Regions from separate parts of the Achromobacter sp. 18P8.1.1 genome, predicted to be linked through region 1. Evidence: predicted binding sites of a transcription regulator. Region 1 holds the regulator's gene; each other region holds the start of a gene.
The links. The regulator HrcA, encoded in region 1, represses chaperone genes, less so after heat shock. The targets are predictions, from matches to a motif close to TTAGCACTCNNNNNNNNNGAGTGCTAA.
Positions count from the first base shown of each region.

Region 2: the regulator HrcA is predicted to act here: its motif matches at 1,541-1,567, upstream of rpoH (RNA polymerase sigma factor RpoH).
Region 3: the regulator HrcA is predicted to act here: its motif matches at 1,730-1,756, upstream of groES (co-chaperone GroES).

Region 1 is NZ_JBYOKH010000001.1:197,268-200,902, reverse strand. Features, by position in the region: gene recN (DNA repair protein RecN) at 1-224, opposite strand, end outside; gene AC27VE_RS00905 (NAD kinase) at 238-1,137, opposite strand; gene hrcA (heat-inducible transcriptional repressor HrcA) at 1,280-2,284, shown strand; gene hemH (ferrochelatase) at 2,330-3,454, shown strand; gene AC27VE_RS00890 (hypothetical protein) at 3,444-3,635, shown strand, end outside.
Region 2 is NZ_JBYOKH010000051.1:13,195-16,829, reverse strand. Features, by position in the region: gene fghA (S-formylglutathione hydrolase) at 1-633, shown strand, start outside; gene AC27VE_RS24945 (hypothetical protein) at 733-1,422, shown strand; gene rpoH (RNA polymerase sigma factor RpoH) at 1,578-2,498, shown strand; gene AC27VE_RS24935 (phosphodiesterase) at 2,816-3,607, opposite strand.
Region 3 is NZ_JBYOKH010000009.1:40,700-44,334, forward strand. Features, by position in the region: gene groL (chaperonin GroEL) at 1-1,348, opposite strand, end outside; gene groES (co-chaperone GroES) at 1,386-1,673, opposite strand; partial or broken gene AC27VE_RS08500 (ATPase) at 2,181-3,073, opposite strand; gene AC27VE_RS08505 (hypothetical protein) at 3,325-3,635, shown strand, end outside.

The DNA.
Region 1 (3,635 bases):
TGCAGCGACTTGGGCGTGTCGAAGACGGCGGTGATATCGGCGCGGGGCGCGCCTTCACGCAGCATGCTGGCGTCGCCGCGTTCGCCCAAGGTCAGCGCCAGCGCATCCACCAGGATGGATTTGCCCGCGCCGGTCTCGCCGGAGAAAACGGTGAAGCCGGCGCCGAAATGGATCTCGGTCTGTTCGACGATGACGAAGTCGCGGATATGCAGGGTGCGCAGCATGTCGGGGCGCTAACTACTCTACGTTGTCGGTGGCTTGGGGCATCAGGTTCCAGTGCAGCTTGCGGCGCAGGGTGGAAAAGAAGCTGTAGCCCTCGGGGTGCACGAAGCGGATGGTATAGGGCGCGCGCTGCACGACGATGCGGTCGCCCGGTTGCAGGTCCGACCAGGTCTGCATGTCGAAATGCACGCTGGCGCCCACTTCGACCCGGCCCATGGCGGTAAGGGTCATGTTCAGCACGCCGGTGTCGGGGATGACGATAGGGCGGTTCGACAGCGTTTGCGGCGCGACGGGGACCAGCACCATGGCGTTCATGCCGGGGTGCAGGATGGGGCCGTTGGCCGACAGGGCGTACGCGGTGGAACCCGTGGGCGTGGCGATGATCAGGCCGTCGGCGCGCTGCGTGTACATGAAGGCGCCGTCCAGCTCTACGCGCACTTCGATCATGCCGCCGCGGCCGGCGCGGTTCAGCACGACGTCGTTCAAGGCCGACGCGGAATACATCTTCTGGTCACCGCGCCACACGCTGCCTTCCAGCAGCATGCGTTCTTCGATCTGGAAGCTGCCTTCGAGCACGCGCGCCAGCGCGCCATGCGCGTCTTGCAGCGGAATGTCGGTGATGAAGCCCAGCCGCCCGTGGTTGATGCCGACCAGCGGCACGCCGAAGGGCGCCAGGTGGCGGCCCGCGCCCAACACGGTGCCGTCGCCGCCCATCACGACGGCCAGCGACGCGCGCTGGCCGATTTCCTCGAGGGTGGCAACGGGGTATTCGGTCAGGCCGGTATTGCGCGCGGTATCGGCATCGATGAGCACGTGCCTGCCCGCTTGCGTCAGCGCGTGCGCAAGGGCTCTCAGCGGTGTGTCCAGGCCGGTGTCCTGGTATCTGCCGATCAGGGCGACGGTAGGAAAGTGCATGGATGCGTGCGTATCGAAAAAGGTAAAGCCAGAAAGCCGAAACCCGCCCGTAGGGGGCTGATTAGCCGATTATATGGGGCCGCATATCCGCTTGCGGGACAAAAATCGCCTTAATTGGAAAAGATTCCCTAAAATACCTGTTATGGATGACCGCGCACGCGCACTACTGAAAGCGTTGATAGAACGCTACATCGCCGATGGGCAGCCAGTCGGCTCGCGGACGCTATCGAAAGTCTTCGACTTGTCCCCGGCCACGATCCGCAATGTGATGGCGGACCTGGAAGAGCTGGGGCTGATCCATAGCCCGCATACGTCCGCCGGCCGAGTTCCCACGCCGCGGGGCTATCGCATGTTCGTCGATTCCTTGCTGGCCGTGCAGTCCTATCAGCTGCAACCGCACAACATGGGCGAAATGCTGTCGGCCGCCGAACCCACCCGCGCCGTCAATGCCGCGGCCGCGCTGCTGTCTAACCTGACGCAGTTCGCCGGCGTGGTGCTTACGCCCAAGCGCGCCCAGGTGTTCCGCCAGATCGAATTCATCCGGCTGTCCGACAAGCGGGTGCTGCTGATCATCGTCACGCCCGACGGCGACGTTCAGAACCGCATCCTGTTCGTGCAGCGCGATTACGTCGAAGCCGAATTGCTGGAAGCCGGCAATTTCTTCAACATGCATTTCGCGGGCAAGTCCTTCAATGCGGTGCGCCAGACCTTGTCCACCGAGCTGGCCCAGCTGCGCGAAGACATCTCGCGCCTGATGCAGGCAGCGGTGGAGGCCAGCGCCGAAGCCGCCGAAGACGGCGACGCCATGATCATTTCCGGCGAACGCAAGCTGCTGGACGTGACGGACATCGCGTCCGACATGGACCGGTTGCGCAAGATGTTCTCGCTGTTCGAAAAGAAGACCGACCTGCTGCAGCTGCTGGACGTGTCCAGCCGCGCGCAGGGGGTGCAGATCTACATCGGCGGCGACTCGCAACTGGTGCCGATGGAAGAAGTCTCGGTTATTACCGCGCCCTACGGCGTGGACGGCAAGGTGGTGGGCACGCTGGGCGTGATCGGTCCCACCCGCATGGCGTACGAGCGCGTCATTCCCATCGTGGACATCACGGCGCGTTTGCTGTCCAACGCCCTCAGCCACAACCAGTAGGTCCATTCAAAGCTACATCCTCCTTGCGGAGGAAGGGGAGTTTTTGTGTTTCTTCGCCTGTTCAAGTACCTGTGGCCTGAACGCTATCTGCCGGAAACCGAGCAGGACGACCCCTTCAACGAAGATCCGCCGCCGCGCGGGCCGGGCAAGGTCGGCGTGCTGCTGGTGAACCTGGGCACCCCGGACACGCCGGACAAGGCCGGCATCAAGAAATACCTGGGCGAATTCCTGTCCGACCCCCGTGTGATCGAAATCCCCCGCTACCTGTGGAAGCCCATCCTGCACGGGCTGGTGCTGACCTTGCGCCCCAAGAAGCTGGCGCCGCGCTATGCCGGGGTGTGGCTTAAAGAGGGTTCGCCCCTGATGGTCTACAGCCAGCGCCAGGCCGATGGCGTGCGCGCGGCTTTGCACGCGACGGGCATCGATGCGGTGGTGGAACTGGGCATGCGCTACGGCAACCCGTCGATTCCCGACGCGATCACGCGCCTGCGGGCCGCGGGCTGCGAGCGCATCCTGACCGTGCCGCTGTATCCGCAGTACGCCGCCAGCACCACGGCCACCGTGGTCGACGCGGTGACCCGTCACGCCGCCCGTCTGCGCGACCAGCCCGAACTGCGTTTCACCAAGCGCTTCCATGAAGACCCGGCCTGGCTGGATCCGCTGGCCGCGCGCATCGAAGCCTTTTGGCGCGAACATGGCAAGCCGCAGAAGCTGGTGATGAGCTTTCACGGCCTGCCGCGCTATTCGATCGAGCTGGGCGACCCCTATTACCGCGATTGCATGGAATCGGCGCGCCTGTTGTCGCAGCGGCTGTCCTTGCCCCGCGAACAGATCGAAGTGACGTTCCAGAGCCGTTTCGGCACTGCCCGCTGGCTGGAGCCCTACACCGAACCCACGCTCAAGGCGCTGGCGGCCTCGGGGGTGACGGAGGTGGATGTGGTGTGTCCGGGATTTGTGGCAGACTGTCTGGAAACCCTGGAAGAGATCAGCCTGGAATGCCGCGACGCGTTTGTCGAGGCAGGCGGCACGCAGTTCCGATACATCCCCGCCTTGAACGACGATCCGGCCTGGATCGCCGGCTTGGCCGGCATGGTGGAACGGAACTTGCAGGGCTGGCCGCTGACATCCCGGGCCCCCACGGACTTGAAGGAGAAGGCGCATGCACCATGATCCCAAGAGCGGCAAGGTAGTAAAAAAGGGGACGGTTACCACCCCTGTTGATGAGGATCAGGTCGAGCACGATCTGGACGAAGCCCTGGCCGAAACCTTTCCGGCCAGCGATCCCATCGCGATCCGGTCCGAACCGGATGACGACGACGCGCACGTCGACCGCGCGCTGAAAGAAAGCTTC
Region 2 (3,635 bases), on a different contig from region 1:
ATGCTGGTTGCGCCCGACACCAGCCCGCGCGGCGCGAATGTGCCCGGCGAAGACGAAAGCTGGGATCTGGGCACGGGCGCCGGTTTCTACGTGGACGCCACCACGCCCGCCTGGCGCGACCACTACCGCATGTACAGCTACGTCACTGACGAACTGCATGGCATCGTCACCGGCGGCGCCCTGCCCGGCGACGCGTCGCGCACGGGCATTTTCGGCCACTCCATGGGCGGCCACGGCGCGCTGGTGCTGGCGCTGCGCAACCCCGGCAAGTTCCGTTCGGTGTCGGCGTTTGCACCCATTGCCGCGCCCAGCCTGTGCCCGTGGGGCAAGAAAGCGTTCGGCGCCTACCTGGGCGACAACGTCCAGGACTGGGCCGCGTACGACGCGTCGGCTCTGATGCGTGGCCTGACCCAGCCCTTCCCCGCCGGCATCCTGATCGACCAAGGCGAATCAGACCAATTCCTGGCCGAGCAGTTGTATCCCGACGTATTCGAGGCGGCCTGCGATGCCGCCGATCAGCCGCTGACGCTGCGCCGGCAGGCCGGTTACGACCACGGCTACTACTTCATCTCGACCTACATCGAGGATCACATCCGGTTTCACGTCGAACGGCTTGGAAAACCGGCAGCCTGAAAACGCGCTTCTATACTGGGGAGCCTGCCGCAGCAGGCTCGTGGCGCCCTGGGCGTGCCGGGCTGGGACCCGCGGTTTCCTTGAATAGGAACGCTTGATTTGATCAACGGTATCGCTCCCTTCGTCTGGATACTTCTGGGCGCCGTCGTCGTCCTGCTGCCGGGCCTGGCCATGCTGCTGGGCCGGGGCGGCCCCCGCGACGAACGTGGCCGCAAGATGTTCCAGTTTCGGCCGGTGCGGCGCCTGTTCGGCCTGATGCTGGTGTTGCTGGGATGCGTGTCGGGGCTGCTGGCACTGTCGCTGGTCCAGTTCTTCCGCCTGACCACGGACGAATCCGTGGCCCGCATCGAGGTGCGCCAGCAGGCCGAAGGCCAGTTCCAGGTCACGGCCACGGCGCCGGGCATCAGCCCCAAGCAATACGTGCTGTACGGCGACCAGTGGCAGATCGACGCCCGGGTCGTGCGCTGGAAACTGCCCGCGCTGATGGCCGGCGTGCCGCCGCTGTACCGGCTGGAGCGCTTGTCAGGACGCTATAGCGATACGGCGCGCGAGGCGTCGGCGACCCGCTCGGTCCACGCGCTGGATGACTGGCCGGCCCCCGACCTGGGGTCCTTGAAGAAAAGTTTTCCGAACTCGTTCCCCTTTGTCGATGTCCAATTTGGAAGCGGGGCCTACATGCCGCTGTTCGATGGCGCGAAATACCAGGTGTTCATGGACCCCCGCGGCGCCTTGTTCGTCCGCCCGGACGGCGAAGCGACCGCAGAAGGCCTGAAGCGCCTGGGTTGGTAGGGCCGTCGCACAGGCACCCGCAGGCCCGCCACGGCTGAGGTGTCGTGCAAATGGACGAGCAAAAAATAAACAGGGACATAATGTCCCGGTGAAACTTTGACGCACCGCAATAGTCGAATTAGCACTCCCTTTACTAGAGTGCTAACATCGAATCCATGTCGTTACCCCTTCGCTTTCCGGAGACCCCCGCTATGAAACAACCCAGTACCTCGTTGGCCGCTTCCGGCAACGCCCTGGCGTTGGCCATTGCCAATCCGGGCGCACTTGGCACGATCGACGCGTATATCTCTTCGGTCAACCGCCTGCCGGTCCTGTCCGCCGAGCGTGAAACCGAGCTGGGCCGCCGCCTGCGTGACCAGGAAGACCTGGGCGCGGCGCGCGAGCTGATTCTGTCTCACCTGCGCCTGGTGGTGTCGGTTGCTCGCCAGTACCTCGGATATGGCTTGCCGCACGCCGACCTGATCCAGGAAGGCAACGTCGGCCTGATGAAGGCCGTGAAGCGTTTCGACCCCGAGCGCGGCGTGCGCCTGGTGTCGTTCGCCGTGCACTGGATCAAGGCCGAAATCCACGAATACATCATCCGCAACTGGCGCCTGGTCAAGGTGGCTACCACCAAGGCCCAACGCAAGCTGTTCTTCAACCTGCGCAGCATGCGCCCCGATGGCCAGACGCTGGACCCGGAACAGGTCGATCACATCGCGCGCGAACTGAACGTGCGCCGCGAAGACGTGAGCGAAATGGAAGTGCGCCTGTCCGGCCGCGACATGTCGCTGGAAAACCAGGACGACGACGACGATAGCTATGCGCCGATCGCCTACCTGTCCGACGACGGCCGCCAGGAACCCACGCGGGTGCTGGAACGCGCTGCGCGCGACCAGTTGCAGAGCACGGGGCTGAATACCGCGCTGGAAGCACTGGACGCCCGTTCGCGCCGTATCGTCGAGGCCCGCTGGCTGCAAGACGACGGTGGCGCCACGCTGCACGAACTGGCGCAGGAATTCGGCGTGTCGGCCGAACGCATCCGCCAGATTGAAGCTGCTGCCTTGAAGAAGATGCGCGGCAACCTGGCCGCCTGATCCGCCGGGTTCCACCCGCTGCATCAATCAGCAAAAAGGGCCGCGCAAGCGGCCCTTTTCTTTGCACGCGACCGCCCGGGCATGCTGCGGCGGCACAGGCGCCACAATCGATCAATAAATTGATACAAATTTGGCCCTTAATTTTGCGTGATTGCAGAAACTTAATGGGGATCGCGCCGACTAACTTCATGTAGACCGCGAACTTCGGTTAGCAGTCTTGTCATCCGTCTCGGCTTCTCCTCTTTCCCCTCCCCTATGAGACGGATGCTTGCGGGGCACCATGCATATCTTGGTGCCCCGTTTTTTATGCCCGCTCGTTATGCGGCTTGCGCGTCGTCCGGCGCCAGCGCCGTATGCCACAGCGCGTCCTGCACGCGACGCACGCCGGTGGCCATCGACCCGTCTTCATAGAGTTTGATCCAGCGGTAGCCGGGCGCCATGTTGTCGACCACGTGCTTGCCGTCGCGGATGCTGAACTGAAAGCAGGTCGACGGCGTGGCCAGCATGCGCAGGTTGTGGCGGCGGCGGTCGAACTCATGATGCACATGTCCCCACAGCAGCACGCGCGCCTGCGGAAAGCGGGCCAGGCGCTTGAACAGCGCCTGCGGATTGTCGATCATCATCGAGTCATGCCAGTGGCTGTCTATCTGCATCGGGTTGTGATGCATCGCGACCAGGGTGTGGCGGCCGGGCGCGTCAGCCAGGGCGGCCTCAAGCAGGTCCAGTTGGCTGTCGGGCAAGTGGCCGGCGTTGGAGCCGGGCACCGTGGTGTCCAGCGCCACGACGCGCCAGGCGCCGACGTCGGTTACCGGCGCCGACCATTGCGGCAATTCCTGGCGCAGTACGGCCGGCTGGTCGTGATTGCCCGGCAGGCAGCGGATCTGCGCGCGGGCCAATGCCTCGGACTCGCCCAGGATGGAGGCAAAGCGCCGATAAGAAGCCGCTTCCCCGTCTTGAGACAGGTCGCCCGTGGCCATCAACAGGTCGGGGTGCTTGCCGTCGGCCTGGATCTGGCGCAGCACGGCGCGCAGGCTCGCATCGGTATTGACGCCCAGCATCGCGGTGTCGGGTTCGCCGAACAAATGGCTGTCGGTCAGCTGGACGAGCATGGCGGGCGCGTGTTGGCGCCGGGCCAGG
Region 3 (3,635 bases), on a different contig from region 1:
GCTCTTCCACAGCACGCAGGATCAGCTTGATACCGGCGTTCTGGTCAGGCGTGTCGCCCTTCAGGTCAGCGATGGCTTGCTTGGCGCGCAGCAGTGCAACACCGCCACCAGCCACAACGCCTTCTTCCACTGCAGCGCGGGTAGCGTGCAGGGCGTCTTCGACGCGAGCCTTCTTTTCCTTCATTTCGACTTCGGTGGCAGCGCCAACGCGAATCACGGCAACGCCGCCGGCCAGCTTGGCCACGCGTTCTTGCAGCTTTTCACGGTCGTAGTCGGACGTGGCTTCTTCGATCTGGATGCGGACTTGCTTGACGCGAGCCTCGATCGACTTGCTGTCGCCAGCGCCGTCGATGATCGTCGTGTTTTCCTTGCCCACTTCGATGCGCTTGGCTTGGCCCAGTTCAGCCAGGCCGGCCTTTTCCAGCGACATGCCGGTTTCTTCGGAGATCACCGTGCCGCCCGTCAGGATGGCGATGTCTTCCAGCATGGCCTTGCGGCGGTCGCCGAAGCCCGGAGCCTTGACGGCGGTGGTCTTCAGGATGCCACGGATGTTGTTCACAACCAGGGTGGCCAGCGCTTCGCCTTCGACGTCTTCTGCGATGATCAGCAGGGGACGGCTCGACTTGGCAACTTGTTCCAGCACGGGCAGCAGGTCACGGATGTTGCTGATCTTCTTGTCGAAGATCAGGACAAACGGGTCCTCCAGCACGGCAACTTGCTTTTCCGGGCTGTTGATGAAGTAGGGCGACAGATAGCCGCGGTCGAATTGCATGCCTTCGACGACGTCCAGCTCGTTTTCCAGCGACTTGCCGTCTTCGACGGTGATGACGCCTTCCTTGCCAACCTTGTCCATCGCGTCAGCGATGATCTGGCCGATGGAGGAATCGCTGTTGGCCGAGATCGAACCGACTTGGGCGATTTCCTTGCTGGTCGTGACCGGCTTGGATTGCTTCTTCAGTTCAGCAACGGCAGCGGCGACAGCCTTGTCGATGCCGCGCTTCAGGTCGATCGGGTTGAAACCGGCGGCAACGTACTTCAGGCCTTCCATGACGATGGCTTGAGCCAGCACGGTGGCGGTCGTGGTGCCGTCACCGGCGTTGTCGGAGGTCTTGGAAGCAACGTCCTTGACCAGTTGTGCGCCGATGTTTTCGAACTTGTCCTTCAGTTCGATTTCCTTGGCGACGGACACGCCGTCCTTGGTCACCGTCGGGGCGCCGAACGAGCGCTCCAGCACGACGTTGCGACCCTTGGGGCCCAGGGTGGTCTTAACAGCGTTGGCGAGAACATTCACGCCGCGGACGATGCGCACGCGGGCGTCGTCACCGAACAATACTTGCTTGGCAGCCATTTCTTAGCTTCCTTCGAAAATTCGTTTGAGGCGGGGTTTACAGAACCACGGCGAGGATTTCGTCCTCGCGGATGACGAGCAGTTCTTCGCCATCAACCTTCACGGACTGGCCGGCGTACTTGCCGAACAGAACCTTGTCGCCAGCCTTCAGGTCGACCGGCAGGATCTTGCCGTCTTCGGTCTTCTTGCCGGGGCCGACGGCCACGACTTCGCCTTGATCAGGCTTTTCAGCGGCGCTGTCGGGGATGACGATGCCCGAGGCAGTCTTGCGCTCGTTTTCGAGGCGTTTGACGATCACGCGATCGCCCAGGGGACGCAAGGCCATGAGGAACTCCTGTTTACTTGAAAAAAGTGAATGATCGGTTAGCCCCGGGAGGGCTGTTAGCACTCACCGGTGTCGAGTGCTAATTATAGGGATGATGTTCCGGGCTTCAAGGGGGGGAGGCCGGGCTGTTACATATTTGATGGGCGCGCCGGGTGTCGAATTCCATTGAGTTTGGAATTTGTGTCATCCAGTTTGAAACTTTCGGCACTGCCGTTGATGAGCGCAAACCACAGTGGCAGCGCCGTTGGCATCTGTGATCCCCAATACAAATATGTATTAATTTAACTCAAGTCGTTGAAAAATAAGGATTTGTTGCGGAAATTGAGCTGCTGTCGAATTTCATTCAACTTGAGACCTTGGCCTTAACCTGGGCAGAAAGTACCTCGAGCCGACCGACCGCATCCGACCCAATGCAGGCATCGATTTGGCATCGGTCATGGGTCCAGGATGTTGGGCAGGGTCGATATTTCTCAATCAACCTCATCTCGGACGACCTAAGGCGGTTGCTCAGCGGTTCTGCAACGCTTCTAGTGCTGCATCTAATGCAGTGACGGATTCCACTATTGTGCGCACAGTGGCACGGTCAAATTCATGGTCACGCTGGGCGTCGTGTACGCCGCTATTGAGGTATCCCCACTCGATCTCGCGCCGCTGACATTGAGCAGCGCGGCGAGCGCGGCGACCGCCTGCGGCGCACCGGCGTGCTGCGCCGAGATGCGATCGACCGCCGATCGCAACTTGCTGCACTTGTTGTTCAACTCCCAGGGCGAGCGGGGTCCGCCCAGCTTGATGTCGATCCGACTGTCCGCCCGCCGGCCCAGCCATGTCCAAAGGCGATCCGTCAGACTCTCTAGCGCCGGCCGGGCCTGGCGCAGTGCCTCGCGCTTCTCGTCGGCCGCCAATGCCTGCTGGGCCAGCAGAACGTAGTTCTTCGTGGGCGGGTCGCTGTCGACGCGCAGTTCGTGCTCCCCCTGATGCGGGAGGAACTTGTAGCGCTTGATGGCCGCGGCGCGCCGCACGCCCAACTCCTGCTGGATGCGGTGCAGGAATTCCTCCGCGTGCGAGGTGAGGATGACCTGCTTGCCATCGAGCAAGCCGTCCTCGAAGAAAGTGCGCCAGATGCCGTCGCGGTGGTCGTCGTCGATCGCGTTGACGACGTCGTCGAAGATGACCACGGGGCAGCCCTGTGCGATGTTCTTGGCGAGCAGGATCGCCAGGCCCAGGCATTTGATATGCCCTTCACTAAAGACGATCAACGCGTCATAACGCACGCCCGGCTCGCCAGCGAATTCCACCTCGATCTTGCCGTTCTCCGCCACCGGCAACCACAGCGCGTGAAGCAGATCTCCGGGCAGGTCGGCGCGGTTGAATGCGTTGTACAGATGGCGGGCCTGCTCTCCGTTCCTTGGTGTACGTCGATCTCTTCATAACCGTCCTGCTCGCGGGATAGTGCTGCAGCAGATGTTGTGAGTCCACTCCTCCGCATTATCCCGGGCGACTCAAGCGGCCTAGCAAGTAAATACAACCAATGTGGCCTTCGAGACAGCTAATGTCCTGACCGCGATCGAAACTGCGTACTCCCAACTCAAGTGGAGACACAGTGTCGGACTCAATAGCAACCCGTGGAACTCATACCGCATCCAATCGCCCCGTGGTCGCCCTGCACGGCTGGGGGATGTCTGGGGAGGAGGTCGCTTTGCTTGTGCGGCAGCTTGCGGAGGAAGTGCCGGCCTTTGATTGGCACTCGGATACGGGCGCGCCGCACGGCGCGCTGTCGCTGCATCTCGTGGACTTCGCCGCATTGACGGGAAAAGGGCGCGCCGCCTGGAATGCCTTTGGCCCGATCGAGGCGATGCGTCAGGCCCGTGAGCATGGCGTGGCGGCATTGGCGTTGTGCCGTGGCCGGGTCAGCCAGTTGCCGGCCGTTCGCAAGGGTGTCTGGGTCATGGCGGCGGACAAGCC